Regions from separate parts of the Streptomyces sp. NBC_01257 genome, predicted to be linked through region 2. Evidence: riboswitches for the same ligand, from Rfam matches in the RefSeq annotation. Region 2 holds a riboswitch; each other region holds the start of a gene.

Region 1 (7,215 bases), 7.5 Mb from region 2:
CGGCCTGGAGACGGTCGGCCTGGAGCCGGGGTCCTGGCTGACGGTCGACGACAGCTGCCGGGTCGAGGGCACGCCCTGGCTCTACGCCGTCGGGGACGTGAACCACCGGGCACTGCTGACCCACCAGGGCAAGTACCAGGCCCGCATCGCGGGGGCCGCGATCGCCGCCCGTGCCCAGGGCGTCCCGCTCCTGGAGACGGACCGCTGGGGGGCCCACGCGGCCACCGCCGACCACGCGGCCGTGCCCCAGGTCGTCTTCACCGACCCGGAGGCGGCCTCGGTCGGCCTCACGCTCGCCGAGGCGGAGCGGGCCGGGCACCGGGTCCGGGCCGTCGACCACGACCTGGCGGCGGTGGCGGGTTCCGGTCTGTACGCGGACGGGTACCGGGGCCGGGCCCGCATGATCGTCGACCTCGACCGGGAGATCCTGCTGGGGGTCACCTTCGTCGGCCCGGGCATCGGTGAACTGCTGCACTCGGCGACGGTCGCGGTCGCGGCCGAGGTGCCCGTCGACCGCCTCTGGCACGCGGTTCCCGCGTACCCGACGATCAGCGAGATCTGGCTCCGACTGCTGGAGACATACCGGGGGTAGCAGACCACCGCCGAACGCGGACCCGTTCGGTTGCCATCCCCGATGCCCGGAGGACGAGCGTGCGACCGAGTCTGCCCCAGCGCCTGTACCTGCTCTGCTACACCGTGGAGAAGGAGAAGTTCGAGCTCACCGATCTCCAGGGGCGCGGCCAGTTGCTGCGGGCCGGGGCGCTGACCGAGCTGGCCCTGGCCGGACTGCTCACCGCCGAGGGAGGGAAGGTCGCACGGCGTGCTGCCACGGCGCCGGGTGATCCCTTCCTCGCGGCGGTGTGGCGCGATCTGCCCGAGACGCCGAAGAGGTGGCTCTCGTACGTCCACAACAAGGCGCACACGGCGGAGAAGCCCGTCCGTGAGCAGCTTGCCGCCGCGCGCGCGATCACCGTGCGGCAGGAGAAGCGGCTGGGAGTGCTCCCCGTCGACCGGGTCGTCGTGGAGGATCCGCAGCAGGTGCGCGCCCTGCAGGACAGGGTCCGGGACGCGGTCATCGGCGGCTCCGAACCGGCCGCGATCCCCGTGGACGAACTGACCATGGCCGTGCTCGCGGCGGAGACCGAGGTGAGCAGCGTGTTCAGCGGGAAGGAGCGCCGGGCGTACAAACCGGCGCTCAAGGCGCTCGCCGCGCACTTCGACGGCGTCGTGCCCGGCCTGCGCAAGGCATTGCGTGACTCCTACCTGTCGAGCCGGGCGGTCGGGGGTGGCTGGGGCGCCTGAGCGCCGGCCGTCTCCGCCGTGAGCGGCCGGCCGGTACGAAGGTTCCACCTCCCGGACCGGCCGCTGAGCTCCGTCAGCGTCAGAGGGGCGACGTCGATCCGCCAGAAGGCCCGCGGCGGAAGGTCCAGCGCGTGGACGACCGCGGCCCTGACCACGGCGGGCTCGACCACCGCCAGCACGCGTCCGGGTCCGCCGCCGTCCAGGGAACCGAGCCAGGCGCCGGCCCTGGCGCACAGACCGAGCAGCGACTCACCGCCGTGCGGGGCGGCGGAGGGATCCGCGAGCCAGGCGGCCACTCCCTCCGGATCACTCGCGCTCACCTCGTCCAGCCGGGCGCCCGCCCAGCGGTTCAACTCCCAGTCCCGGAGGGCGTTTTCAGGGGCGGAACGGAGCCCGAGGGCGGCTGCGGTCAGGCTGCACCGACGGGACGGCCCGTGCAGCAACCGGTCGGCTGCGGGCACCGCGTCCGCGGCGGCGCGGGCCTGCCGCTGCCCGGCTTCGTCGAGGGGCGCGTCCCCCGCGAAACGGGCCTCGCGCAGCGCGGCGTTCATCGCCGGTGAGATCAACATCACCCGTACCGTCATAACCGCTCTCAACTCCCTGAACTGTGGCCACTTGGCCAAGCACACCATGGCATTCGGGGCCCCCGGTACGGCCGGCGGCACCATGGCGGCGCCCGCGTCCAGGCGGTATGGTCGCGACGACATGACGAGGGTGTGACGGAAGTCCGGTGAGAATCCGGCACGGTCGCGCCACTGTGAACCCGTACCCGTACGGGAAGTCAGACCCAGCACCTTCGTCTCAGGCACCACGATCGGGACGCGTGTTCCCCCAGGAGGTTCTGCCATGGCACAGACTGCTGCCCCCGCCACCGGCGCACCCGCCATCACTCCCATCTCGCTGAAGGCCATTGCCCCTTGGGCCGCCTTCTTCGGCATCCTCATGCTGATCCTGCTGTACTTCGTCGGCGCCGAGCAGGGCGCCACCGCGCTCATCTCCGGCGAAGGCGTGCACGAGTGGGTCCACGACGGGCGCCACCTCCTCGGTTTCCCCTGCCACTGATCCCGTCGCTTGATCCAGGGGAACCCCTCATGAACTCCATATCTGTCCGAGCCCTGCTGGTCCGCGGCATGCTGGCCGGTCTCGCCGCGGGTGCGCTCGCACTTCTCGTCGCCTACTTCCTCGGCGAGTCCCGGGTGGACGCGGCCATTGCCCTCGAAGAGGCGCACAGCCACACCCACGACCACGGCGGCGGCGAGGAACTCGTCAGCCGCACCATGCAGTCCACCGCCGGTCTCGCCACCGGTGTCCTGGTGTTCGGCGTGGCGGTCGGCGGCATCGCCGCACTCGTCTTCTGCTACGCCCTCGGCCGGATGGGGCGGTTCGGCCCCAGGGCCACGGCCGCGCTGATCGCCGGTGCGGCCCTGCTGACGGTGTACGTCGTGCCGTTCCTGAAGTACCCGGCGAACCCGCCGGCCGTCGGCAACCCCGACACCATCGGCAAACGCACCACCCTGTTCTTCCTGATGGTCGCGCTCAGCGTCCTGCTGGCCGTCGCCGCCGTCATCCTCGGCAAGCGGCTGGCTCCCCGCCTGGGCAACTGGAACGCCACCATCGCGGCGGCGGCCGGCTATGTGCTGGTGATCGGGCTGGCCTACGCCTTCCTGCCCTCGTTCAACGAGGTCGGAAAGGACTTCCCGGCCTCGCTGCTCTGGGAGTTCAGGCTGGCGACGCTCGCCGTCCAGGTGACGCTCTGGACCACCTTCGGGCTGGTCTTCGGGTATCTCACCGAGCGGTTGCTGGTGCCGAGGCCGCAGGCGGTCACGGCCGAGAACGGCAAGGCGAACCGGCCGGCCACGGTCGCCGGCTGAGCCCAGGGCAGTGCGATGTGCGGGGCCTGCCGGGAGAACCCGGCAGGCCCCGCCGCATGCGTGGGTCCGGTGCCTCACTCCGGCTGTCCCACTCCCGCGGTGGGGCCCGTCCGACTCCCGCTGTCTCACCCCTGCGGGGCGGGCGCGTCCCACTCGATCCGGTAGTGCTTCAGCAGTGCGTCCTCCTTCACGAAGAGCATTCCCGCGGCCGTCATGACGTGCTGGGAGGCGACGTTGTCGAGGTCGGTGTCACCGTGCACGCAGACGACGCCCCGGTCACGGGCGAACCGCAACAGGCCGCGAAGCGCCTCGGAGGCGTACCCCATGCCCCGTGCCGACGGCACGAGTCCGTAACCGATCGTGACGTGCCGGTGCTCGTCGGGCGTCCCGTGGAACCCGACCCCACCGATCACCACCGCGTCCTCGCGGCGCTGTATCACGTACCCTCCGAAGGGGCCCGGATCCCCGCTCTCCGCACAGGTGTTGAGGAAACGCGTGGCCGCCGCGACCTCGCCGACGGAGGGGTAGCCGGGCGCCCAGCGCACGCCCGGCGCGGGACTGCCGGCCACCACCTGCTCGGCGTCGGCAACGGTCATCAGGCGGAGGGACAGGCGCGGTGTCACAAGGTCGGTCATGACTCCGTGGACTATCACGTGCCACGACCGGGCCGCACCCGGATTACGCGGGTGCGGCCCGGTGCACGCGGAGGTCAGGCGCCGGATGCCGGGGCGAACTCCCCGGACAGGGCGGCCGCCATCCGCAGCTGCGTGTCCGCCTCGGCCTGCCGGCCCTGCCGCTCCAGGGTGCGGCCGAGCATCAGCCGGGCGTACTGCTCGACGGGGTCACGCTCCAGCACCGCGCGCAGTTCACCCTCGGCCCGCACGAGCCGCGCCGAGTGGTAGTAGGCCCGGGCCAGCAGCAGCCGCGGCGCCACCTGCTCCGGAACCTCCTCGACCAGCCCGCCGAGAATCCGGGCGGCGCTCGTGTACTCCTTCGCGTCGAAGAAGAGCCGTGCACGGTCCCAGCGCTCGGCGGCGGTGCCGAACTCGAAGTAGGTGTCGCTCATATGACCTCCTCGGCCGAGGGTGGTAGCCGGGCCGCTCCCGTACGTACCGATCCCCACAACACACAGAGATGGTTTAACATTCCACTAAATATTCGGCGTGGGTGCCACCCGCCCGGACTCGCACGGGAATAGGTTGAGCGCCATGAGCAATCTCGATCGCCAGGCAGCACTCTCCGTCTGCGGAGGGCGTGGCTTCGTCGTCGCCGAACCCGTACGTGAACTCCTCACTCCGCGCCGGGTGCAGCTCGGCGAGTCCACCGAGGTCCGCCGGCTGCTGCCCAACCTGGGCCGCCGCATGGTCGGGGCGTGGGCCTTCGTCGACCACTACGGCCCCGACGACATCGCGGACGAGCCCGGTATGCAGGTGCCGCCCCACCCCCACATGGGCCTGCAGACGGTCAGCTGGCTGCACGACGGCGAGGTCCTGCACCGCGACAGCCTCGGCAGCCTGGCGACGGTCCGCCCGCGCGAGCTCGGCCTGATGACCTCCGGACGGGCGATCAGCCACTCCGAGGAGAGCCCCAAGCAGCACGCCGCACTGCTGCACGGCGCCCAGCTGTGGGTCGCCCTCCCCGATGCGCACCGCCAGGTCGAACCGCACTTCCAGCACCACACGGACCTCCCGTCCGTCACCGCACCCGGCCTCACGGCCACGGTGATCCTCGGCGAGCTCGACGGCGCCACCTCGCCCGGCACCGCGTACACCCCGATCGTCGGCGCCGACCTCGCCCTGAGCCGGGACGCCGAGGCACGCCTCCCGCTGAACCCGGACTTCGAGTACGCCGTGCTGTCGATGTCCGGCCGGGCGGAGGTCGACGGCGTCCCCGTGGAGCCCGGCTCGATGCTCTACCTCGGCTGCGGCCGCACGGAGCTGCCGCTGCGCGCGGACTCCGACGCGGGCCTGATGCTGCTGGGCGGTGAACCCTTCGAGGAGGAGATCGTCATGTGGTGGAACTTCGTGGCCAGGAACCAGGACGAGATCACGCAGGCCCGGGAGGACTGGATGAATGGTGATCGGTTCGGCGCCGTGCGGGGGTACGACGGTGCGCCGCTCCCGGCTCCCGCACTGCCCGCTGTGCCCCTGAAGCCGCGTGGACGTGTGCGCTGAGCTGCGGGTTCTTACGGGTTGCTCGCTTACGAGGTGAGCCCGATCATGCCTGCGTCGTTGCTGTGGGCGGGAGGGGTCTGGAAGCGGCTGAGAGTGCCTCGGAGGAAGGCCTTCCACTGGACCGGCGTTCCCGTCTGTGCTCGCGTCTGACCTCGTGTGCCAGGACGGATGCTGACTCAATGCTGACTTCGCACACGCCGACTGCCAGGGCCTCATGCGCGAACACGGGGTGCGGATCCAGTCGTGGGGCGGCTTCGCCGAGGGGCGGAACGACCTGTTCACCGACCCGCTGCCGGCGGACATCGGCAAGGGACACGGCAAGTCGGTGGCGCAGGTGGTGCTGCGCCGGCTGACCCGGCGGGGTGTGGTCGCCATCCCCAAGTCGGTGCGTGCCGAGCGGATGGCGGAGAACCTCGACGTCTTCGACTTCCGGCTCACCGACGAGCAGTTGGCGCGGATCGGCACGCTCGACACCGGCGCCTCGCTGTTCTTCGACCACCGGGACCCGAGATCGTCGCCTGGCTCGCCAGGCGTCGCCCGGACGCCTGAGCCGTCCGGGCGCGGACCGGTCCACGTGCAAGTCAGCCGTCGGACGACCGGATCGGAGGATACGGGAAAGATCTTCCCGGAATGTGCGTGCCCCGAACGAAAAAGTGTGGCGTCATGTGTCATGTACTGAACATTTTCGCATCGCTGTGATGCGTCAAGGAGAAGGGCGCCGACGCCATGAGAAGAACCGCCTCCCGGGGCCTCGTCCGTCTGAGCCTCGCACTGGGTGCCGCCGTGGCGTCGACCGCGCTGGTCACGACGGCGAGTGCGGCCTTACCGGTGACCGCCGGGTCCACGGGGCCGCCCGTCGCTCCTCGGACCGGCACCGAACGCGGCTGTGTCGTCGTGTACTTCGACCTGGGCGAGACCCTGGTCCACACGGCCGACGACGACACCACGGGCTACCGGCAGGACGCGGCCGCCCACCTGGCCGCACTGCGCAAACGCCACATCAAGGTCGGGCTGATCACCAACGTGCCGTCCTCCTGGGGCACGACCGACGCCGCGCGCGCGGCCGTGCTCAAGAAGGAGGTCGACAGCACCTGGACGGGCAGCACGCCCTTCGCCTGGGACGACTTCGGTGACCGGATCCTGACCCCGCGCACCGAGGCCGAGCGCAAGCCGGCGCCCGCCCTCTGGGAACGCGCACGGCACGCGTCCGGTGGCTGTCGTCTCGTCTACCAGGCCGAGACGGCCGAGGAGACCGACACCGCCGCCTCGCTCGGCTACGTGGCGTACCGGATCGGACAGCCCGCCCGGCCCGCCTTCCTGCCGGCCCCGCTGATCGAGCTGCTCGCCCACCTGCCCGGCTGACGCCCGCCGGCGACGCGCGCCTTCCTAGGAAGGCGTGTCCGCCTGCCGGCGCCCCCCTCCGGCCGGACGGCCCGCACCGTCGGCGACGGCATCCAGCCGTACGCCCGGGGCCGTTCGGTCGGAGGGCCGCTTCACCACCCCGCTGCGCAGCACCAGTTGGAAGACCCCGAGCAGCACCGCGGTCGCCAGGGCACTGTGCCAGAGCAGGGCGTCCAGGCGCCCGGCGGAGAGGTACGCGCCCGCGGCCACCGCGGCCAGCGCACACACCGCGCGGTCCACGATGCTCTCCACCGAGAGCAGGGTGGCCCGTGGTGCGTGGGCGGGCACGGCGTCGTTCACCAGCTTGCGCTGGACCGGGTAGGCGAAGCCGGTGGCGGCGGCGAACAGGCAGAGCAGGGCGACCACCGCCCAGGGCCCGCCCAGGGTGAGCCCGGCCAGGGTGCCCGCGAGCGCGAGGCTCAGGACCGATACCCAGGCCACCGGCGTCAGCCGGCGGCTCAGCCACT
Region 2 (7,215 bases):
GCCCGCCGGGTGCGGTAGAGGACGAGGACGAAGGCGGGCACCCCGATCAGGGCGGTGACGACACCCACCGGGACCTCCTGCGGGTCGAGGACGGTCCGGGCGAGGGTGTCGACCCAGACGAGGAAGACGGCTCCGGCGAGTGCGGTGACCGGCAGCAGTCTGCGGTGCCCGGACCCGGCGAGGGCGCGGGCCGCGTGCGGCAGCACCAGCCCGACGAACCCGATGGCGCCGGCCGAGCTCACCAGCGCGGCGGTCAGCAGCGCGGTCGTGCACAGCAGGACGATCCGGGTCCGGCCGACGTGGATGCCGAGGGTGGCGGCCGCGTCCTGGCCGAAGGCGAAGGCGTCGAGCGTACGGGCGTGGCCCAGGCAGATCAGCAGCGTCACGGCGAGCACGGCGGAGCAGGTCCACACATCGGTCCAGCCGACGCCGCCGAGCGAGCCCAGCAGCCAGAACAGCACCCCGCGGGTCTGCTCGGCGTCGGCCGCGGTCATCACGACGAAGGAGGTGAGCGCGGAGAAGAGCTGCATCGCGGCGACCCCGGACAGGACGACCCGGTCGGTGCTGCCCCCGAGAGTGTGGCTGAGCAGCATGACCAGGGCGAAGGAGCACAGCGCCCCGATGAACGCACCGGCCGACAGGGACACCGCTCCCCCGCCGACGCCGAGGACGACGACCACGACCGCACCGGTCGACGCCCCGGAGGAGACCCCGAGGACGAAGGGGTCGGCGAGCGGGTTGCGCAGCAGCGACTGCATGACGGTGCCGCAGACCGCGAGCCCCGCGCCGCACACGGCGGCGAGCAGGGTCCGCGGCATCCGCAGGTTCCAGATGATGCCGTCGCGGATCGGGCTGAGCCCCGACTCACCGATGCCGAGGTGGGCGGCGACCACGGACCAGACGTCGGCGACGGAGATCCGGGCCGGTCCGATGGTGACGGCGACCGCGACGGACAGGGCGAGCAGCAGCAGCCCGCCGGTCCACAGGAGGCCGGCCCGGATGCCGCTGCCGCCACGCCGGCCGGGGCGGGCGCGCACAGCCGCGTCCCCGGGCGGCGCCACGGCCTGCCCGGTGTCCGTCACCCCGCGAGCCCGAAGGTGCGCAGCGCGGCGGCGACGCGCTCCAGGCCCTCGACCGTCCGGATGGACGGGTTCATGGCCTGGCCGCTGAGCAGCACGTAGCGCTTGTGCCGGACGGCGTCCATGTTCTTCGTGGCGGGGTTGGACTCCAGGAAGGCGATCTTCTTCGCGGCGCTCTCGGCGGTCTGCGACTTGCGGGTCAGGTCGCCGATGACCAGCACGTCCGGGTTGCGGTCGGCGACGGTCTCCCAGTTGATCTGCGGCCATTCCTCGTGGGTGTCGTCGAAGACGTTCTTCGCGCCGAGCTCCCGGGTGATGATGCCGGGCGCACCGCAGCAGCCGGCCAGGTACGGGGCCTCGGAGTTGGCGAACCAGTACAGGAGGGACGTGCCGGAGGCGTCGATGCCGCTCGTCGCCCCGCGCACCCGGGTGCGCAGGTCGGCGACGAGCTTCTCGCCGCGTTCCGGGACGCCGAACACCTTGGCCAGGTCGCGTACTTCGGTGTAGACGCTGTCCATGGTCAGGGCGCCGGTGCGGACCCCGTCGCCGTCCTTGCTGTTGTCCTTGGCGGTGCAGTCGGCGGGCGAGACGTAGGTGGGGACGCCGAGCTTCTCGAACTGCTCACGGGGGGCGACACCGCCCTTGGCGAGCGTCGACTCGAAGGAGGCGCTGACGAAGTCGGGCTCCTGGTCGAGGACCTTCTCGGACGAGGGGCGGTTGTCGGCGATCCTGGGCACCTCGGCGTTGGCCTTCTCCAGGCCCTTCATCACCGGGTCGGTCCAGGTGGCCGTGGCCGCGAGCCGGTCGGCGAGCCCGAGCGAGAGCAGGATCTCGGTCGACCCCTGGTCGACCGGGACGGCACGCCGGGGGGCGGCGGGCACGGTGACGGTGCGCCCGCAGTTCTTCAGGGTCACCGGATAGCCGTCGGCTCCCCCGGACTTGGCGGCGGAGCTGTCCCCGCCGCCGCCGCAGGCCGTCAGCAGCAGGAGTGCGGCGGTGAGCAGGGCGGCGGAGCGGGCGTGGCCGGCTATGGGCGGCACGGAGTACCTCGGCGTCTCTGGGCCCATGCGCGGGGCCCGGTGTACGGAGTGCCGCGATCCGGTCCCGGACCGCGGGTGCCAGCAGGTCTTCGGACTCGGGTTCATGCGGACGGGGCGCCTTCCCGGGGAACCCGTGGGTCTCCCAGTGGCCGTGGCCCCGCCCGTCCCCCTCACCGCTGCGCGTCAGTTCCGGATTCGCACCGGATTCCCTGACCCCTACGTGGAGTTCGACTGGCTCCGGCACGCTACCACGAGCCTCCGTGCAGCTCAGCGGCGGTGCGGCCGGTGGTGCGGGGCCTGCCCGCATGCCACCGGCCGGCCCGGCTACGCCTTGCGGCGAACCGATTCGCCACCCTGGGTGCGCAGCCGTTCGCGCCCTCGGGACAGCACGGCCGCGGTGCCCCAGAACGCCAGCAGGACGACACCGACGCCCAGCCCCTGGACCGCCTCCGCCGCCCGGGGCAGCCGGCCGTGCGCCGCGCGCGGCGGGCCGCCCGTCATCGGGCGTCCCCGGCGGATTCCCGGGCCGGATCGCGGTGCCAGGAGGCGCCCGGGTCGTCGTAGGCCTCGGTGTAGCGCGCTCCTGCGATGGGCCAGTCGGCGAGGAGCTCCGGGGGCAGCGCGAAGGAGTCGGCGAGCTCCGGCAGCCGGCCGCTCACGGCGGCGATGAGCTCCTCGGTGGCGTCGGTCAGTCCGTCGGCCTGACCGGCGGTCAGGTGGCCGGCCGCGAGCAGGTCCCCGCTGTTGCGGGCGATCCAGCGGAGCGCGAACAGCCGGGCCAGGTCGCCCAGCGTCCTGTGGGCCTCACCGGCGGGCAGCTCCGCGAGCGCCGTCCCGTACGCGTCGGCCGCCTGCCGGTACGCGTGGGCCTCGACCCCTCGCAGCGCTGCTCCGGCGGCCGCGTTCCACCGCGTCAGCGGGTCGTCGTCCGGTACCGCGGCGAGGCGCGCGGCCGCCCGGGCGAACCAGATGCGCTCCACCTTGTACAGCAGCCGGCCGAGGAAGCGGAGGTCGTCGAGGTCTCCGCTCAGGGGACCGGCCGGCGGCTCGTCTCCGGTGTCCTGTTCCGCGTCGAAGAGCATTCCGGCGGCGGCCCTGGAGTGGATGGCCACGTTGTCGCCCTCGGCGGTGATGGCGCCCTCGACCCCGGTGACGAGTTCGGTCATCCCGTTGTTCTCCAGCAGCCCCTGGGCGCCGCACCGTTCACGGCATTCGACGATCACGGACCGGGCCTGCCAGGTGATCCATCCCTTGGCGATGTCGACCAGCCGCTCGGCCGCCTCCCGCTCCTGCGGCGGTCCCGCCGCGGCCTGCTCCCAGCGGGCCAGGGCGTGCCGGTGCAGCAGGCTCATCGCGAAGACGGTGGCCATGGCCTCGGCGAGCGGGCCGTGGTGGCTGCGGTGGGCGATCACCGGCACCCGGGGTCCCGGGTGGCTGCCCGAGATGAGGCGGTGCCCTCCGTAGCGGACCGCGATGGCCAGGGTGACGCGGGCGGAGCCCACCGCACTGGCGCTCATACAGATCCGGCCCGCCGTGACCCGCCCGATCGAGGCGAGGAAGCGGCGCCTGCGCCCCTCGGTCCCGCTGCGGAACACGCCGTCGTCACCGACCCGCCCCTGGACGCCGCCGAGCAGCGCCCCCCGCGCCACGAAGACCTGGTCGAAGGAGGTCAGGCAGTGGTCGACGGGGCTGCCCATCCGGGCCGGCAGCCGGCGTACCCGCACCCCGGGCAGGGCGCGGGAGGCGTCGGTGAGGGGCACGAGGAGGAGGAAGACGCCCTGGTCCGTGCCGTCCACGAGCAGCCGGGCGGCGACGAGCCCCGACTTGGGGCCGCCGGCCGGGCTGGTGTTGGGCATGAACTTCTGGGCGCCGGGGTGCGGGGTGTGCAGGACGAACCCGTCCCGCGCGGGGTCGTAGGTGGCGGTCGTCTCCACGGCGGCCGCGTCGTTGCCGTGCGCCACCTCCGTACAGAGGAAGGTGCCGATCCGGCGCAGGTCCAGGAAGTCCGACAGATCGCGGGGGCTGTCGGCGTCGTGGTCCAGGAGGCTGCCGAGGAAGAGGTTGTAGTGGATACCCGCCACGGTGGCCAGGGCCGGGTCGACCGGGGCCAGCCATTCGTGCAGGGCCGCCAGGGCGCGTGGGTCGGCGGCCGGCCTGGCGGCGCTGTCGAGTGCGCCGTTGAGGGTGCGCAGCCGGGCATGGGCAAGGGCGAGGCGCTCGTCGGGCGTGGGGCCGGGAGCGGGGCGTACCGGGCGGCGGAACGGTTCTGTGGAAATGAGCCGACGCCAGAAGCCGTGCTCCCGGCGGATGTCCGTACCGAGAAGAACGGAGGTGAGCAGGTCCACGACCGGCTCGGTGCCGGCTCCCGCGTGGCCGGAGCTGTCAAGAAAGGTGGTCATAAGACGGAAACGATCAGAAAACGCCCAGGACACCCCGGAAGCGCCAGCCCGTCGGTGGGACAGGAGTCCGGTACGCACCGACGGGGCGGCCCTCGCCGGTCAGCCGGCCGCCTCTCGCCCTCGTTCACCTGTTTGCAGCAACCCGCCGCGCTGCGCGGGCGGCCAGGGCATCCCCTTGGGTCATGGAACGGGAACCCGGCCGGCCGGCCGCGCCGGACGAGCACACCGAACTGGAAGCCCTGCGGGCCCGGGTGGCACAGCTGGAGGCCCGCGCCCCGGCCCGGCCCCGGCGGCATCCGCGTTCCTTCTTCGCGGTCGTCCTGATCCTGGTGGCGGCCGTGCTCACCCCGCTGAGCATCGTGTCGAGCTGGGCGAGCGACGTCGCCGGGGACACGGACCGGTATGTGGCGATGATGGAGCCGCTCGCCTCCGACCCCGCTGTGCAGGACGCGGTGACCGACCGGGTCACGGATGCCGTGATGACCCGTCTGGACATCGACGCGCTGCTGGCGGACGTCGCCCCCGCCGACCGGCCGGTCGTCGACAAGGCGCTCGGGAAGCTCGGCGGTCCGCTCACCACGGGTGTCACGAACTTCGTGCGCGGGACCGTGGAGAGGTTCGTGACCAGCGAGGCGTTCGAACGGCTCTGGCGCGATCTGAACCGGCAGGCCCACGCCTCGGTCGTGAAGGCGCTGACGGGTGAGGGCGGCGGCGCGGTGAAACTGACCGACGACACCGTCACCCTGGATCTCGCCCCCGTCATCGACCGGGTGAAACAGCGCCTCGTCGACCGCGGCCTGACGGTCGCCGGCAAGATCCCCGAGATCCACACGGACTTCACGGTGCTGACCTCGGACTCGGTCGGCAAGGCCAAGAAGGGCTTCCGGGCCCTGGAGATCCTCGGCTTCTGGCTCCCGGTGGTCACGCTGCTGGTCGCCGCCGGCGGGGTACTGCTCGCGGTACGCCGCCGGCGCGCGCTGGTCACCGCGGCGATCGCGGTCGCGGTGGGCGCCGCGCTGCTCGGGATCGGGCTCTGGGCAGGACGCGCCTTCTACCTCGACAGCCTCCCGTCCGAGGTCTCGCAGCCCGCCGCGGGAGCCGTCTTCGACGCCCTGGCCGGCTATGTGCGGGCCGGCGTCCGGCTGGTCGTGACCGTGGGCGCGGTGGTGGCGCTCGCCGCCTGGCTCACCGGCCGGGGCCGCGCGGCGACCCGGGTCATGGCGATGTGGGGCGGCGGGATCGGCGCCGTGCGGGACGCGGCCGGTTTCACGGGCGGTCCGGTCGGCCGGTGGGTGCACCGGGCGAGGCGTCCGCTGAACTGGACGGTGGTCGTGGTCGCCGTCGCGGTGCTGGTGGCGTGGGACCGGCCGACGGGCCTGGTCACCGTGTGGATCGCGCTGTGCGCCCTGTTCGCCCTGGCCGTGGTCGAGTTCCTCGACGACGACAGCACCCCGCATCTCGCGGTGCCGGGTGCCGGGCCGTCCATCGGCGGCTCCTGAGCCGGTTCGCACACCCCGCCCCGGGGAACGGCCACCGGTAACGCGTCAGTAACGCGGAGTGGGTATACCGGCCCCGTACGAATGACGGCTGATCGCTGGGGTGTGCGGCATGTCCGGACCGGGGGAACCGCCGCGCGCGGGGCGGCTGTCGCTGCAGCTGCTCGGCGGGTTCGCCGCCGAGCGTGACGACGGGGTGGTCATCGCGCGCCGCTGGCGCCGCAGCACCGCGCGGACCCTGGTCAAGCTGCTCGCCGTCGCTCCGGGGCTGCGGCGCCACCGCGAGCAGGTGATGGACCTGCTGTGGCCCGACGCCCCGATGGAGACGGCGGTCCGCAACCTGCGGGTCACGCTGCACGCCGCCCGGCACTCCCTGGAACCCGAACTGGCACCGCGGGCCCCGTCCTCCTACCTGGTGGCCGAAGGCCATCTGCTGCTCCTGTCACCGGAACGGGTCCGCGTCGACGCGGACGAGGCGGAGGACGCCGCCCGTGCCGCGCTCGTCACCCGGGACGCCGACGCGCTCGGGGCGGCGCTCGCCCCGCTGGAGCGGGAGCTGCTGCCCGAGGACCGGTTCGCCGAGTGGGCCGGCGAACGACGCCGCCGGCTGGAGGTGCTGCGCGAACAGCTCGTACCGGCCCTGGCCGGGCGGCTGTTGGCGTCGGACCGCACCGATGACGCGGTGGCCGTCCTGCGCCGTGCGGTGGACCGCTCCCCCGCCGACGAGATCCTCCATCTGCTGCTGGCCCGCATCTGGTGCGATCTGGGCCGGCCGCGCCAGGCCATCCGCCAGTACCACGCCTGCCGCGAGGCGCTGGACGACGAGTTGGGGGTGCGGCCGGGGGCCGAGCTGGAGGCGCTGCACCGCACGGCGCTGGCGGCGCTGGACGCCCTGGGTGCCCCGCCGCCGTCCCGGGGGACAGCGGAGCCCGCCGCCCTGCCGCCCGCCATCCGCAGGCCCGAACGGTTCCCGCTGTTCGGCCGGGAGCGGCCACTGGACCTGCTCACCGGACACGCGACGGCGGCCGGGGACGGCGCCCCGTTCGTCGTGGTGCGCGGCGAGGCGGGCATCGGCAAGACGCGGCTGGTCGCGGAGGCGGCCCGGCGTGCGGCAGCACAGGGCGTGTGCGTGCTGTGGGGTACCGGCCACGAGGCCGAGGGGCAGACCCCGTACGGGGTGTTCGCGGACGCGCTCGACGGG
Region 3 (7,215 bases), 2.0 Mb from region 2:
TGGCGGGGTTCGGGCCCGCGTCGATCGCGGACGTGGCGCAGTTCGCCATGGTGCAGCGCGCACCGGTCCGCACGGCGTTCCTCGCCATGGGCGACTCCGTCGAACAGCTCCAGGGCCCGGACGGCGAGGCCCTGTTCGACCTCCCCGGCGCATCCCGCCCGCCCGCCGGCACACCCGCCCCGCCCCGCCTGATGGCCATGTGGGACAGCGTGCTGCTGGCGTACGCGGACCGCAGCCGGGTGATACCCCCGGAGTACCGCCCCCTGGTCATCCGGCGCAACGGCGACGTCCTGCCCACCCTGCTGGTGGACGGCCGCGTCGCCGGCGTCTGGCGCCCCACGGCGGACGGCATAGAGGCCACGGCGTTCCACCCGCTCTCCCCGGCGGCCTGGGACGGGCTCGCGGCGGAGGCCGAGTCACTGACGGCCTTCCTCGGCGATCGCGAGGCGGAGGTCTACAGCCGCTACCACCACTGGTGGAGCAAGCTTCCGGAGGGCGAGGTGCGGGTGCTGTAGGGGGCGGCTTCCGTCTCCGCGGTCAGGACTTCTTCGGCCACACGTACAGCGTGCCGCTCACCGACGCCTCGTTCGACGAGTCGTCGATGTTCTCGATCAACGCCATGGAGACCGCGCCCTGGTCCGTCACGGAGCACAGCGCCGCGCCCTCGACGAAGCCGCGCCCCTCGCGGTCGTAGCTGTCGAGCAGGTCCAGGGGTCCGAAGCCGGTCCTCGACGCCGCCTCGCAGGACTCGAAGGACTTCGGGAGTCCGTCCCGCAGGAGGCCCACGCGGGTGTTGGGCAGTGCGCGCAGCCGGTAGTTGTTGCTGTCGTTGCAGGAGTCGGGCCAGTAGAGGAGTTCTGCCCCGCCGGGGTCCTTGGCCACGCCGATCAGGTCGCCCTTGACGAGGGCTTCCACCCGGCTCATGCCGTCGTCGAGGTCCACCAGCTGCTGTTCGTCCTGGTTGCAGGGGGCGGGGGCCAGGCCCCACATCGTCTTGACCGCGTCCCCGTACCCGGCCGGTGCCGTGAGGTCGGTGTCCGCGGGGGCCGTGTCGCCCGGGCTCGGGGATACCGAAGGCTTCGGGGTCGCGGTGGGTGATTCGGTCTCCGCCGAGGCGTGGTCCGGGCTGGACGGGGCCGAGGGCTCGGACCGCGGGCTGCTGGAGGCGGGGGCCGGGGACGCTGCGGGGGCGGGGTCGGGGTTGTTGCTGAAGATCACCGTCGCCACGATGCCGATCATGGGGATCGCGATACCGCCGACCCACCACGCCCACCTGGGCGGATCCGTGCGCGGTGGCGCCGGTGGCACGGGGGGATGGGGCGGCGGGGTGCCCGGCGGGCGGGAAGGGGGCGGGGGGAATCCCCCGGTACCTGTCGTCATGCCCGTCCGCCGCCCCTCAACCCGCCTGATTCATAAGCCGGTTGCAGTTTAACGATCACTGTTCGAAAGGGCCATGGACTATTCCGGGCGTTCCGGGCGGGCAGCCTCCGTCGCCGCGCCGCCCCCGCCTCCGGCGCCCGGGCCGGGGGCCTCAGCGGCCTCCCGGTAGAGTGGGCAGGTCGTCATCATGCCCGTTCAGGGGGAAGCCGGTGCGAATCCGGCGCTGGCTCGCAGCCGTGACCGCGTCCACGCGGAAGTCGGAATGCCCTGTCCGAGTTGTGACCGGCTCGTGCCGTCGGGAACCCCCGGCGGCCGGCACCGTCGAGGTATGCGGAGCCGGAGCTGGGTGCCTGTGTGTGCCTGTGCCCGGTTCCCCCAGGAGAGGCCCCGCCCGCCATGACCGTACGCCGCAGCGCAGCCGCGCTCGCCGCCACCGCCACCGTGCTCTGTGCGGCCGCAGCCCCGGCCGCAGTCGCCGCGCCGTCCCCCTCCCCCTCGCCGTCCGTGGCCCTGCCCTCGGGGCTGTACGGCACGAAGGACCCGACGTACGACGGGGTCTGGCGGCAGTCGCTGGCCTTCGCCTCGCAGCGCGCCGTGGGCGTCACGCCCGCCGCCAAGGCCGTCGACTGGCTGATCGGGCAGCAGTGCGACAGCGGGGCGTTCCCCGCGTACCGTCCGGACCCGTCCGTGGCCTGCGACGACAAGACCATGATCGACACCAATGCGACCGCGGCCGCCGTACAGGCGCTGCACGAGGTCCGCGGGCACGAGGACCTCGTGCACAACGGGGTGTCCTGGCTGAAGTCCGTACAGAACAAGGACGGCGGCTGGGGTTACACCGCCGGCGGCCCGAGCGACGCGAACTCCACCTCGATCGTGATCGGCGCCCTCGCCCGGGCCGGGGAGAAGCTCGGCGATGTGACGACGGACGGCGGCAAGACGCCGTACGACGCCCTGCTCACCTTCGCCATCCCCTGCGGCGGCAAGGACGGCGGCGCGTTCGCCTACCAGCCCGACAAGGCAGGCAAGCTCGTCGCCAACGGTGACGCCACCGCGGCCGCGGTCCTCGGCTCGCTCGGCAAGGGGCTCGTCGTCGGGAACAACGCCGCCGTCAAGGACCCCACCTGCACCAAGGGCGCCGTGGCCAAGCCCGAGCAGGCCGCCCAGAACGGTGCCTACTACCTCGCCGGCGCCCTCGCCGAGTCCGGTCACCTCGACTCCCCGCCGATGCCCGGCGCCGAGGACAGCGCCCCGCAGCCCGACTTCGGCAACACCGCCGACGCGGTCGTCGCGCTGTCCGCCTCCGGCCACAAGGACAAGGCCGCCGCCTCCGTGAAGTGGCTGGAGAAGAACTCCGCTGCCTGGGCGAAGGAGAACGGCCCCGCCGCGTACGCGCAGCTCGTCATGGCCGCCCACGCCACCGGCACCGACGTCCACGACTTCGGCGGCGCCGACCTCGTCGCCCAGCTGAACGCGACCGGGCCCGAGCCCGCCGCGGTCAAGAAGCCGACGGCGTCCGAGACCAAGGAGGAGGAGAAGAAGGACAGCGGCGACGGGGACGGGATCGGCGGTGTCTGGTGGTTCGTCGGGATCGGCCTCGCCGTCGGCGCCGGCGCCGGGTTCCTGATCAGCGGCCGCCGCAAGAACCAGCAGCTGTGAGCGCCACCCGGCAGCCCCCGCGGCGCGCCGGACGTGCCGCCGCGCCGCTGGTGGTCCTGCTCCTGGGCGCCTTCCTGGCCGTGCTCGGTGCGGGCACGGCCCAGGCAGCGGGCTACCGCTACTGGTCGTTCTGGGAGGGCTCCGGCACCGGGTGGGCCTACGCCACCCAGGGGCCGTCGCTGGTGCGTCCGGACGACGGTTCGGTGCAGGGCTTCCGGTTCTCCGTGAGCGCGGACTCGCAGGACGCGTCGAAGCCGCGCCGCGCCCCCGACTTCGCGAAGATCTGCGCGGACACCCCGGCCAAGGACGGCACCAAGCGGGTCGCGCTCGTCATCGACCCCGGTACGGCCGCCGACGCCCCGGACGGGGAGACTCCGCCCGCGCGGCGGAGCGTGTGCGCGCAGGTCCCCGAGGACGCGAGCAGTGCGGACGCCCTCGCCTCGGTGGCCAAGCCGCTGCGCTACGGCAGTGACGCGCTGCTCTGCGCGATCTCCGGCTACCCGGCCTCCGGCTGCGGTGAGCAGGTGTCCGGGAACGGGGACGGGGCCAGTACCGGGGGCAGTAGCAAGAAGGCCTCTGCTCCCGCCGGCGACAGCGGGTCCGACGGCGGCGGGCCGTCCGCCGGGGTTCTCGTCGGGATCGGCGCCGTCCTGCTCCTCGGCATCGCCGCAGTCGCGCAGGCCCGCCGCCGCCGCGGATGACCGGGCGGACGGCGGCCGGCGGCACGGGCGCCGCGGCCGGCCCGTTCCGGGCCTGGCGCGCGCCCGTCGCCACCCGGAGCAACGCGCTGCCCGCCGGGGCCTGGTGGCTGTGGGCCCTCGGGCTCGCCACCGCCGCATCCCGGACCACCAACCCGCTGCTGCTCGGCCTGCTGGTCGGCGTGGCCGGGTACGTCGTGGCCGCGCGGCGCACCGACGCTCCGTGGGCCCGTTCTTACGGGGCGTTCATCAAGATCGGGCTGTTCGTCATCGGGGTGCGGCTGCTCTTCTCCGTCTTCCTCGGCTCCCCGATCCCGGGGACGCATGTCGTGTTCACGCTGCCCGAGGTGCCGCTGCCGGAGTGGGCGAAGGGCGTGCGGATCGGCGGTCGGGTGACCGCCGAGCAACTGCTGTTCGCGCTGTACGACGGGGCGAAGCTGGCCGCGCTGCTGATCTGTGTCGGCGCCGCGAACTCGCTGGCCAATCCGGCCCGGCTGCTGAAGTCGCTGCCCGGTGCGCTGTACGAGGCCGGAGTGGCCGTCGTCGTCGCGATGACGTTCGCGCCGAACATGGTCGCCGACGTGGTGCGGCTGCGGACCGCCCGGCGGCTGCGCGGCCGGCCGACCGGCGGGGTGCGGGCCGTGCTCCAGATCGGGCTGCCGGTGCTGGAGGGCGCGCTGGAGCGGTCGGTCGCGGTGGCCGCGTCGATGGACGCGCGCGGTTACGGGCGTACCGCCCACGTGCCGGCCGCCGTCCGGCACACCACGAACGTCCTCACGCTCGGCGGGCTGCTCGGAGTCTGCGCCGGTACGTACGGGCTGCTCGCCGCGCAGGGTGCGGTGTACGGGCTGCCGCTGCTGGCCGTCGGGCTCGTCGCCGCGATGGCCGGGCTGCGGCTCGGCGGGGCGCGGTCTGTGCGGACCCGCTACCGGCCCGACCGGTGGGGCGCGAGGGCCTGGCTGGTCGCGGGGTCCGGTGCGGCGGTCGCGGTGGCGATGATCTGGGCGGGCAGCGCGGATCCGGCGGCGCTGCACCCCGGTGTCGTACCGCTGACCGCGCCCGTGCTGCCGCTGTGGCCCGCCGCCGCGGTGCTGACCGGACTGCTGCCGGCGGTCGTCGCGCCCGTCCCGCCGTCCCCCACAGGCTCGCCCGCCGCGCCTTCCCCCACAGGCTTCGAGGAGCAGGTGTGATCCGGTTCGACGATGTTTCGGTGCAGTACGAGGGGGTCGGGCACCCGACCCTGTCGGGGGTCGATCTGACCGTTCCGGAGGGTGAGCTGGTGCTCCTCGTCGGGCCTTCGGGGGTCGGCAAGTCGACTCTGCTGGGTGCCGTGTCGGGGCTCGTACCGCACTTCACCGGTGGCCGGCTGACCGGGCGGGTCACCGTCGACGGGCGCGACACCCGCACCCACAAGCCCCGTGAGCTGGCCGATCTGGTCGGCACGGTGGGCCAGGACCCGCTCTCCCACTTCGTGACCGACACGGTCGAGGACGAGCTGGCGTACGGCATGGAGTCGCTGGGCCTCGCCCCGGACGTGATGCGGCGGCGGGTCGAGGAGACCCTCGATCTCCTGGGCCTCGCCACGCTGCGCGACCGGCCGATCGCCACGCTCTCCGGAGGCCAGCAGCAGCGGGTCGCGATCGGTTCCGTCCTGACCCCGCATCCCCGGGTCCTCGTGCTGGACGAGCCGACGTCCGCGCTGGACCCGGCGGCGGCCGAGGAGGTTCTCGCGGTCCTCCAGCGGCTCGTCCACGACCTGGGGACGACGGTCCTGATGGCGGAGCACCGGCTGGAGCGGGTGGTGCAGTACGCGGACCAGGTCGTCCTGCTGCCGTCCCGGGGCGCCGCCCCGGTGATGGGGGCGCCCGCCGATGTGATGGCGCTCTCGCCGGTGCATCCACCGGTGGTGGCGCTGGGGCGGACGGCCGGCTGGGATCCGCTGCCGTTGTCGGTCCGCGACGCCCGGCGCCGGGCCGAGGGGATGCGGGAGCGGCTGGCGGGCGTGACGCCCGGACCGGTCGGCGGCAGCGGCGAAGCCCGGCGGCTTCCCCCGCAGGTGCCCGCTCCGCACCCCGCGCCGCGGCGGTCCGCCCTGGCCCGGCTGTTCGCCCGCGCCCCGCAGCAGGAGGCCCCCGGGCCGGACGCCGACGCCACCACCCGCGTGGAGCGTCTCGCGGTGCGGCGCGGCCGTGTCGAGGCGCTGCGCCGGGTGACCCTGACCGTCGCCCCGGGCGAGACCGTCGCCCTGATGGGGCGCAACGGCGCGGGCAAGTCCACCCTGCTCGGCGCCCTCGTCGGCATGGTCGAGCCCACCTCCGGCACCGTCCTCGTCGGCGGCCGCACCCCGCACCGCACCCCGCCGCACGAGATGGTGCGCCGCGTCGGGCTCGTACCGCAGGAGCCGCGCGATCTGCTGTACGCGGACACCGTCGCCGCCGAGTGCGCGGCGGCCGACGCCGACGCGGGCGCCGCGCCGGGCAGCTGCCGGGCCCTGGTCTCGGAGCTGCTGCCGGGTGTGGCGGACGCCACGCACCCCCGGGATCTGTCCGAGGGCCAGCGGCTCGCGCTGGCGCTCGCGCTCGTGCTGACCGCCCGGCCCCCGCTGCTGCTCCTGGACGAGCCGACCCGCGGTCTGGACTACGCGGCGAAGGCCCGGCTCGTCGCGGTGCTGCGCACGCTGGCGGCCGAGGGCCATGCGATCGTGCTGGCCACCCATGACGTGGAGCTGGCCGCCGAGCTGGCCCACCGGGTGGTGATCCTCGCCGACGGAGAGGTGGTGGCGGACGGTCCGACGCCGGAGGTCGTGGTGTCGTCCCCCGCGTTCGCCCCGCAGATCGCCAAGATCCTCGCCCCGCAGGAGTGGCTCACCGTGTCCCAGGTCCGGGCGGCGCTGGACGGTGACGCATGACCGGCACGAAGGTCCGGGGCGCGCGGCCGGTGCGGCTCGGGCCGCGGGCCGTCGCCGCGCTGGTGCTGATCAGCGCGATCGGGGTGGCCGCCTTCGGCTGGCCGCTGCTGGCCGGCCCGGACTCCGGGCTCGCGCATTCGCAGGACGCGCCGTGGCTGTTCGCCGCGCTGCTGCCGCTGCTGGTCGGGGTGGTGGTCGCGATGATCGCGGACGCCGGGCTCGACGCGAAGGCGGTGGCGATGCTGGGGGTGCTGGCCGCGGTCGGTGCCGCGCTGCGGCCGCTGGGGGCGGGCACGGCGGGGCTTGAGCCGATGTTCTTCCTGATGGTGCTGAGCGGGCGGGTGCTGGGGCCGGGCTTCGGCTTCGTGCTCGGCTCGGTGACGATGTTCGCCTCCGCGCTGCTGACCGGCGGAGTGGGTCCGTGGATGCCGTTCCAGATGCTGTCCATGGGCTGGTTCGCCATGGGCGCCGGGATGCTGCCGGGGCCGGACCGGCTGCGCGGGCGCGCCGAGCTGCTGATGCTCGCCGCGTACGGAGCGGTGGCGTCGTTCGCGTACGGGACGGTCATGA
Region 4 (7,215 bases), 1.4 Mb from region 2:
ACCCCTTCAGTGCTTCCTTGACGTCGTCCAGCTGCTCCGGCGTGAGCAGGGCGGGCGTGCGGCCGGGCACCGAACTCGCGGTGAGCCAGAGGCGGCACAGCCATTCGAGCTGGGCGGTGCGGTCGTAGGCCTCGTCGAGGGTGGCGCCGTAGGTGACCGTGCCGTGGTTGCCCAGCAGGCAGCCGGTGCGGTCGCGCAGGGCCGTGAGCATGTTTCCGGCCAGCTCGTCGGTGCCGTAGCGGGCGTAGGCGGCGACCCGGACCGGACCGCCCAGCATCGCGGCGGCGTAGTGGACCGACGGCACCTCGGCGACCAGTGTGGAGACGGCCGTGGCGTGCACCGCGTGGGTGTGCACGACGGCGGCCGCGCCGGTGTTCCGGTAGACCGCGAGATGGAGCGGTAGTTCGCTGGTGGGGGCCAGCTCGCCGAGCGTCTGGTTGCCCTCCAGGTCGACGCCCGTCAGGTCCTCGGGGCGGAGCCGGTCGTACGGCATTCCGCTGGGGGTGACCAGCACGGTCCCGCCGACCCTCGCCGACACGTTGCCCGAGGTCCCGACGACCAGTCCCTCGGTGGCCGTCCTGCGGGCGGTGGCGACGACCGCCGCCCAGGCCCGCTCGATCGATTCCCGTGACTCATCGCTCATACGAAGATCCTTTCGACGAATGAGCGGCCCCTTGCCGCTCCTCCCGCGACGGCCCGGCCGAACCCAGGATTCCGGGCCCACACCGGCCCGTGCCCCGACCCCGCCGTCACCCGGTGGACGAACAGGGCTGCCGCACTCCGGTTGGGGTCACCGCAACGCCCTGCTCAGTTCATCTTCCGTTCACTCAGGTTGCCTACGGTCCACGTGCCACTGACGTCGAACGATTGCCTGGGTAAATGGAACACATCACGCTGCTGCTCGCGATTGTGATCGTGACAGCTCTAGTGTTCGATTTCACGAACGGTTTCCACGACACCGCCAACGCGATGGCCACCACCATCTCGACCGGCGCACTCAAACCCAAGACAGCGGTGGCCATGTCCGCCGTTCTCAACCTCGTAGGCGCGTTCCTGTCGGTGGAGGTCGCCAAGACGATCTCCGGCGGGATCATCAACGAAGACGGGCTCAGAACCGAGGTCATCTTCGCGGCGCTCGTCGGCGCCATCCTGTGGAATCTGCTGACCTGGCTGGTCGGACTGCCGTCCAGCTCCTCCCACGCACTGTTCGGCGGCCTCATCGGCGCCGCGGTGATGTCCGCGGGCTGGTCGTCGGTCGACGGCGGCACCGTCGTCACCAAGGTGCTGCTCCCCGCGGTCGCCGCACCGGTCGTCGCCGGTCTGGCCGCTCTGCTGGCCACCAAGCTGACGTACCGCATCGGCGGCAGGGTCACCGGCGGCGCCCAGGAGAAGGCCACCGCCAAGGGCTACCGCGCCGGCCAGATCGCCTCGGCCGGACTGGTCTCCCTGGCCCACGGCACCAACGACGCGCAGAAGACCATGGGCATCATCACCCTCGCCCTGGTCACCGGCGGCGTCCTCTCCCCCGGCTCCAACCCGCCGGTCTGGGTCATCGTGTGCGCCGGCCTCGCCATCGCGCTCGGCACCTACCTCGGCGGCTGGCGCATCATCCGCACCATGGGCAGCGGCCTCACCGAGCTGAAGCCGCCGCAGGGCTTCGCCGCCCAGACCAGCGCGGCCACCGTCATCCTGGCCTCCTCGCACCTCGGCTTCTCCCTCTCCACCACCCAGTCCTGCTCCGGCGCCGTGATGGGCGCGGGCCTCGGCCGCAAGGGGGGCGTGGTCCGCTGGTCCACCGCCACCCGGATGTTCGTGGCCTGGGGCCTGACCCTGCCGGCCGCCGGACTGGTCGGCGCGGGTGCGGAGTTCCTCACCAAGCAGGGCACCTGGGGCGTCGTGGTCGTCGCGGCGCTGCTGATCGCCGGCTCCGGCGCCATCTGGATGCTGTCGCGGCGCAGGCCCGTCGGCCACGACGACGTCGCCCCGGCCGGTGCGGACGCCGAGCCCGCGGGTGTCGTCACCACGGCCATCGCGGCCGTCAGCCCGCCGCCCACCGTGGCCGCCCAGCCCCACGAGCTCACGGCGACCATCCCGGCCCCCGCCGGGACGGTCGCCGACCCTGCCCGACCCGCCACGGTCTAGGACCCCAAGAGCCACCGGTAAGGACAGATCCGCATGAACATCGACTGGGCAGCCCTCGGCACCGTCTTCGGCGTCTCCCTCGTCGCCACGGTCGCTCTCGTGGGCCTCTTCACCCTCGGCATCGTCGGCCTCTCCAAGCAGCCCGAACCGGCCGCACAGGGCGGCTCGGCGGGCGGCTCGGCGGGCGGTTCGCTCATGCTGGCGCGCGCCGGCGCGTACGTGTGCTTCGGACTGTGCGCCGCGGCCGTGGCCTACGGCATCTATCTGATCGTCGCCTGAGCCCCACCACTCCCACCCGCATCGGGCCGGACGCACCTCGTGCGCGTCCGGCCCGATGTGTGTCTGCGCACACTGCACCGTCGCAGGTCAACGGCAAGTTGACGGGTGTTCGCGGAGCGTGGTGGACTGCCGGAGCCATTACGGCGACAGCAGAGGAAGCCGGTGCGAATCCGGCGCGGTCCCGCCACTGTCACCGGGGAGCAGTCCCCCAACCACTGGAAGTCACGGTCCACGCAAGCGGACTGGAAGGCCGGGGGAACTGCGGATCCGGAAGCCAGGAGACTCTCGTCGCCGGTCACGTCGAACCAGGGCGCGGACCCTGAGTGAGGACATATCGCCATGCCCGGCTGCCGTGCGTCCGTCCCTGTGCGACCCAGAACAGGTTCCAAGGTCCTTCGAGGCGCAACGGCCGGCTGAACCGTGCGTGCCGATCGCATCTTCGCGTACGGCGCCACGGCCGGTCTGATCGGCGATCTGCTGCTCGGTGACCCCCGCAGGGGGCACCCGGTCGCCGCCTTCGGGCGGGCCGCGGCAGGCGTCGAAGGCCGCCTGTGGCGCGACCACCGCGGGTGGGGCGCCCTGCACACCCTGGTCTGCGCCGGAGGCGCCGCCGGGGGCGCCGCACTGGCCTCCCGCGCCCTGCGCCGCCACCCCGCCGCGTCCGTCGCCCTGACCGCCGCCGCCACCTGGTCCGTCGTCGGCGGTACGTCGCTGGGGCGCGAGGCCAGGGCCATCGGTGCCGCGCTCGCCGCAGGGGACATCGGCCTGGCCCGTGAACGGCTGCCGCATCTGTGCGGCCGCGACCCGCAGTCGCTGGACGGGCCGCAGATCGCCCGTGCCGTCGTGGAGTCCGTCGCCGAGAACACCTCGGACGCCGTGGTCGGCGCCCTGGTGTGGGGGGCGTTGGCCGGGGTCCCGGGACTCGTCGGCTTCCGGGCCGCCAACACGCTCGACGCGATGGTCGGCCACAAGTCGCCCCGCTACCGCCGTTACGGCTGGGCCTCGGCCCGCCTCGACGACGTCGCGGGGTGGCCGGGCGCCCGGCTGACGGCCCTGCTCGCCGTGGCGGCGGGAGGAGACCCGCGGGGCGCGGTCCGGGCCTGGCGGGCGGACGCGGCGAAGCACCCGAGCCCCAACGCGGGCCCGGTGGAGGCCTCGTTCGCGGGCGCGCTCGGCGTACGGCTCGGCGGCACGCTCGCCTACGGCGGCCGGGTCGAGCACCGCCCCGTGCTCAACGGCGGCGCGGGCCGGGCGGTGGAGACCGCGGACATCGAACGCGCCGTGCGGCTGTCGCGCCGGGTCGGCGTGCTGGCCCTCGGCGTCAGCGTGGCGGCCCGGGCCGGCATGGGCCTCGCGGCCCGGCGGATCGCGGCAGGCAGGACCCCGGGAACCCGTACCGCGCCACCACGTACAGCAGCACCTCGACTCTCAGGACGGAGACCGACATGAGCGGCGGACTGCTGGTCGCCGGGACCACATCGGACGCGGGCAAGAGCGTCGTCACGGCGGGCATCTGCCGCTGGCTGGTGCGCCGGGGTGTGAAGGTGGCGCCGTTCAAGGCGCAGAACATGTCGCTCAACTCCTTCGTCACCCGTGAGGGTGCCGAGATCGGCCGCGCCCAGGCCATGCAGGCACAGGCCGCCCGCGTCGAGCCGACCGCGCTGATGAACCCGGTGCTGCTCAAGCCCGGCAGCGACCGCTCAAGCCAGGTCGTCCTGATGGGGCGCCCGGTCGGCGAGATGAGCGCCCGCGGCTACCACGGCGGCCGGCAGGAATCGCTTCTGTCCACCGTCGTGGACTGTCTGGAGCAGCTTCGGGGCACGTATGACGCGGTGATCTGCGAGGGGGCGGGCAGTCCGGCCGAGATCAATCTGCGGCGCACGGACATCGTGAACATGGGCATCGCCCGGGCTGCGCGCTTCCCGGTCGTGGTCGTCGGCGACATCGACCGCGGCGGGGTCTTCGCGTCGTTCTTCGGCACGACGGCGCTGCTCGCCCCCGAGGACCAGGAGCTGATCGCCGGGTATCTGGTGAACAAGTTCCGCGGCGACGTGTCGCTGCTGGAACCGGGACTGGACATGCTGCGCGATCTCACCGGGCGGCCGACGTACGGCGTGCTGCCGTTCGCCCACGGGCTCGGCATCGACGAGGAGGACGGTCTGCGGGTCTCGCTGCGCGGCGCCGTCCGGGAGTCGGTCGTCGCGCCGCCGCACGGCGAGGACATCCTGCGCGTCGCCGTGTGCGCGGTGCCCCTGATGTCGAACTTCACCGACGTGGACGCGCTGGCCGCCGAACCGGGCGTCGTGGTGCGGTTCGTGGACCGGGCCGAGGAACTGCACGACGCCGACCTCGTCATCGTGCCCGGCACCCGCGGCACCGTGAAGGCGCTGGCCTGGCTGCGTGAGCGCGGGCTCGCCGACGCCCTGCTGCGGCGCGCCGCCGAGGGCCGTCCGGTGCTCGGCATCTGCGGCGGCTACCAGATCCTCGGTGAGGAGATCGAGGACGACGTCGAGTCGCGCGCCGGGAAGGTCGACGGGCTCGGACTCCTTCCCGTACGCGTCCGGTTCGACCGTGAGAAGACCCTCGCCCGGCCGGCCGGCGAGGCGCTCGGCGCCCCCGTCGAGGGGTACGAGATCCACCACGGCGTCGCGGACGTGCGCGGCGGCGAACCGTTCCTCACCGACGGGCGGGGCGGGAGCCTCGACGGCTGCCGGTCCGGCTCCGTGTGGGGCACCCACTGGCACGGCTCGCTGGAGAGCGACGCGTTCCGCCGCCGCTTCCTGACGGAGACCGCGCGGGCCGCCGGCCGCCGCTTCGTCCCCGCACCCGACACCTGTTTCGCCGCGCTGCGCGAGGAACAGCTCGACCGCCTCGGCGACCTGATCGAAGAACACGCGGACACCGATGCGCTGTGGCGACTCATCGAGTCGGGCGCACCGGCAGGACTTCCCTTCATCGCCCCCGGAGCACCTGGAGCACGCGCATGAACGCCCCGTCGAACGCCCCGTCGAGCGCCCAGCTGAGCACGGTGCTGCTGCTGTCGACCGCCGATACGGACCTCCTGGCCGCCCGTGCCTCGGGCGCGCCCTTCCGGATCGGCAACCCGACCCGTATCGATGTCCACGAGGAACTCCCCGCGCTGATCGAGGGAGCCTCCGTCGCCGTCGTCCGGCTGCTGGGCGGCAAGCGCGCCTGGGAGGACGGACTCGCCGCCCTGAAGGCGGCCGGCATCCCGACCGTGCTGCTCGGCGGTGAGGCCGTGCCGGACGCGGAGCTGATGGCCGAGTCGTCCGTACCGGCGGGCGTCGTCGCCGAGGCGCTGCGCTATCTGGTGGAGGGCGGCCCGGGGAACCTCGTCGAGCTGGCCCGTTTCCTCTCCGACACGGTCCTGCTGACCGGGCACGGTTTCGCCGAGCCGCAGAAGATGCCCGAGTGGGGGGTGCACGGCGAGCGGGAGTTCGTCGAGGGCCGCCCGACCGTCGGGGTGCTCTTCTACCGGGCGCACCACCTCTCCGGGAACACCTCGTTCGTCGACGTGCTGTGCGACGCGGTCGAGGCACGCGGCGCCAACGCCCTTGCCGTGTACTGCGGTTCGCTGCGTGGCGCGGACGCCGCCCTGTACGAGCTGCTCGGCCGGACCGACGCCCTGGTCGCCACGGTGCTCGCGGCCGGCGGCACCCGCGCGTCCGACGCCTCCGCCGGGGGCGACGACGAGGCCTGGGACATCGGCGCGCTCGCCGATCTGAACGTGCCGGTGCTGCAGGGGCTGTGCCTGACGTCCTCGCGGGCGGCGTGGGACGCGTCGGACGCCGCGCTCTCCCCCATGGACGCGGCGATGCAGGTCGCCATCCCGGAGTTCGACGGCCGCCTCATCACCGTCCCGTTCTCCTTCAAGGAGCAGGGTCCGGACGAGGTGCCGGTGTACCGCGCGGACCCCGAGCGGGCCGCCCGCGTCGCCGGGATCGCGGTGCGCCACGCCGTCCTCGGGCACAAGACCAACGCCGAGAAGAAGCTCGCCCTGGTCTTCACCGCCTACCCCACCAAGCACTCCCGCGTGGGCAACGCGGTCGGCCTGGACACCCCCGCATCCGCCGTCCGCGTCCTGGACGCGCTGCGCGCTGCCGGCTACGGCGTCGAGGGCCACCCGGACAACGGTGACGAGCTGATCCACCGCCTCATCAACGCCGGTGGCCACGACGTGGAGTGGCTGACCGAGGAGCAGCTCGCGGCGGCTCCGGCGCGGGTGCCGCTGGCCGACTACCGGCAGTGGTTCGCGAAGCTGGAGCCGGAGCTGCGCGACTCGATGCTGGAGCACTGGGGCGAGCCGCCGGGCTCGCTGTACGTGGACGGGGACGACATCGTCCTCGCCTCGCTCCAGTTCGGGAACGTGGTGGTGCTGATCCAGCCCCCGCGCGGCTTCGGCGAGAACCCGATCGCGATCTACCACGACCCGGACATGCCGCCCTCGCACCACTACCTGGCCACCTACCGCTGGCTGGAGAACACCTTCGGCGCGGACGCCGTCGTCCACATGGGCAAGCACGGCACGATGGAGTGGCTGCCCGGCAAGGGCCTCGGCCTGTCGGCCGGCTGCGGCCCGGACGCGGTGCTCGGCGAACTGCCGCTGATCTACCCGTTCATCGTCAACGACCCGGGCGAGGGCACCCAGGCCAAGCGGCGCGGCCACGCCACGGTGGTGGACCACCTGGTGCCGCCGATGGCCCGCGCCGACACCTACGGCGACCTCGCGAAGCTGGAGCAGCTGCTCGACGAGTACGCGCTGGTCAGCGACCT

Evidence for each region. A riboswitch is a leader RNA that binds a small molecule or an ion and turns the genes downstream of it on or off. The one in region 2 is predicted to bind cobalamin.
Region 1: it holds a riboswitch for cobalamin, as region 2 does, so the genes downstream of both, OG408_RS36375 (CbtB domain-containing protein) here and OG408_RS03775 (ABC transporter substrate-binding protein) in region 2, are expected to answer to the same signal.
Region 3: it holds a riboswitch for cobalamin, as region 2 does, so the genes downstream of both, OG408_RS12160 (prenyltransferase/squalene oxidase repeat-containing protein) here and OG408_RS03775 (ABC transporter substrate-binding protein) in region 2, are expected to answer to the same signal.
Region 4: it holds a riboswitch for cobalamin, as region 2 does, so the genes downstream of both, OG408_RS09355 (cobalamin biosynthesis protein) here and OG408_RS03775 (ABC transporter substrate-binding protein) in region 2, are expected to answer to the same signal.

The regions. Positions count from the first base shown of each region.
Region 1 is NZ_CP108472.1:8,342,507-8,349,721, forward strand. Features, by position in the region: gene OG408_RS36360 (dihydrolipoyl dehydrogenase family protein) at 1-592, shown strand, start outside; gene OG408_RS36365 (GOLPH3/VPS74 family protein) at 652-1,302, shown strand; gene OG408_RS36370 (histidine phosphatase family protein) at 1,260-1,886, opposite strand; adenosylcobalamin (AdoCbl) riboswitch at 2,010-2,103, shown strand; gene OG408_RS36375 (CbtB domain-containing protein) at 2,149-2,364, shown strand; gene OG408_RS36380 (CbtA family protein) at 2,394-3,173, shown strand; gene OG408_RS36385 (GNAT family N-acetyltransferase) at 3,299-3,808, opposite strand; gene OG408_RS36390 (tetratricopeptide repeat protein) at 3,883-4,239, opposite strand; gene OG408_RS36395 (pirin family protein) at 4,382-5,347, shown strand; partial or broken gene OG408_RS36400 (aldo/keto reductase) at 5,535-5,896, shown strand; gene OG408_RS36405 (hypothetical protein) at 6,074-6,709, shown strand; gene OG408_RS36410 (MFS transporter) at 6,734-7,215, opposite strand, start outside.
Region 2 is NZ_CP108472.1:840,705-847,919, forward strand. Features, by position in the region: gene OG408_RS03770 (FecCD family ABC transporter permease) at 1-1,082, opposite strand, end outside; gene OG408_RS03775 (ABC transporter substrate-binding protein) at 1,079-2,146, opposite strand; cobalamin riboswitch at 2,183-2,370, opposite strand; gene OG408_RS03780 (hypothetical protein) at 2,444-2,620, opposite strand; gene OG408_RS03785 (acyl-CoA dehydrogenase family protein) at 2,617-4,518, opposite strand; gene OG408_RS03790 (hypothetical protein) at 4,701-6,017, shown strand; gene OG408_RS03795 (ATP-binding protein) at 6,127-7,215, shown strand, end outside.
Region 3 is NZ_CP108472.1:2,868,661-2,875,875, forward strand. Features, by position in the region: gene OG408_RS12150 (winged helix DNA-binding domain-containing protein) at 1-515, shown strand, start outside; gene OG408_RS12155 (hypothetical protein) at 538-1,239, opposite strand; cobalamin riboswitch at 1,531-1,666, shown strand; gene OG408_RS12160 (prenyltransferase/squalene oxidase repeat-containing protein) at 1,777-3,039, shown strand; gene OG408_RS12165 (SCO2322 family protein) at 3,036-3,740, shown strand; gene OG408_RS12170 (energy-coupling factor transporter transmembrane component T) at 3,737-4,927, shown strand; gene OG408_RS12175 (ABC transporter ATP-binding protein) at 4,924-6,645, shown strand; gene OG408_RS12180 (ECF transporter S component) at 6,642-7,215, shown strand, end outside.
Region 4 is NZ_CP108472.1:2,236,023-2,243,237, forward strand. Features, by position in the region: gene OG408_RS09340 (class II aldolase/adducin family protein) at 1-643, opposite strand, end outside; gene OG408_RS09345 (inorganic phosphate transporter) at 880-2,142, shown strand; gene OG408_RS09350 (hypothetical protein) at 2,176-2,421, shown strand; cobalamin riboswitch at 2,574-2,706, shown strand; gene OG408_RS09355 (cobalamin biosynthesis protein) at 2,842-3,870, shown strand; gene OG408_RS09360 (cobyric acid synthase) at 3,867-5,408, shown strand; gene cobN (cobaltochelatase subunit CobN) at 5,441-7,215, shown strand, end outside.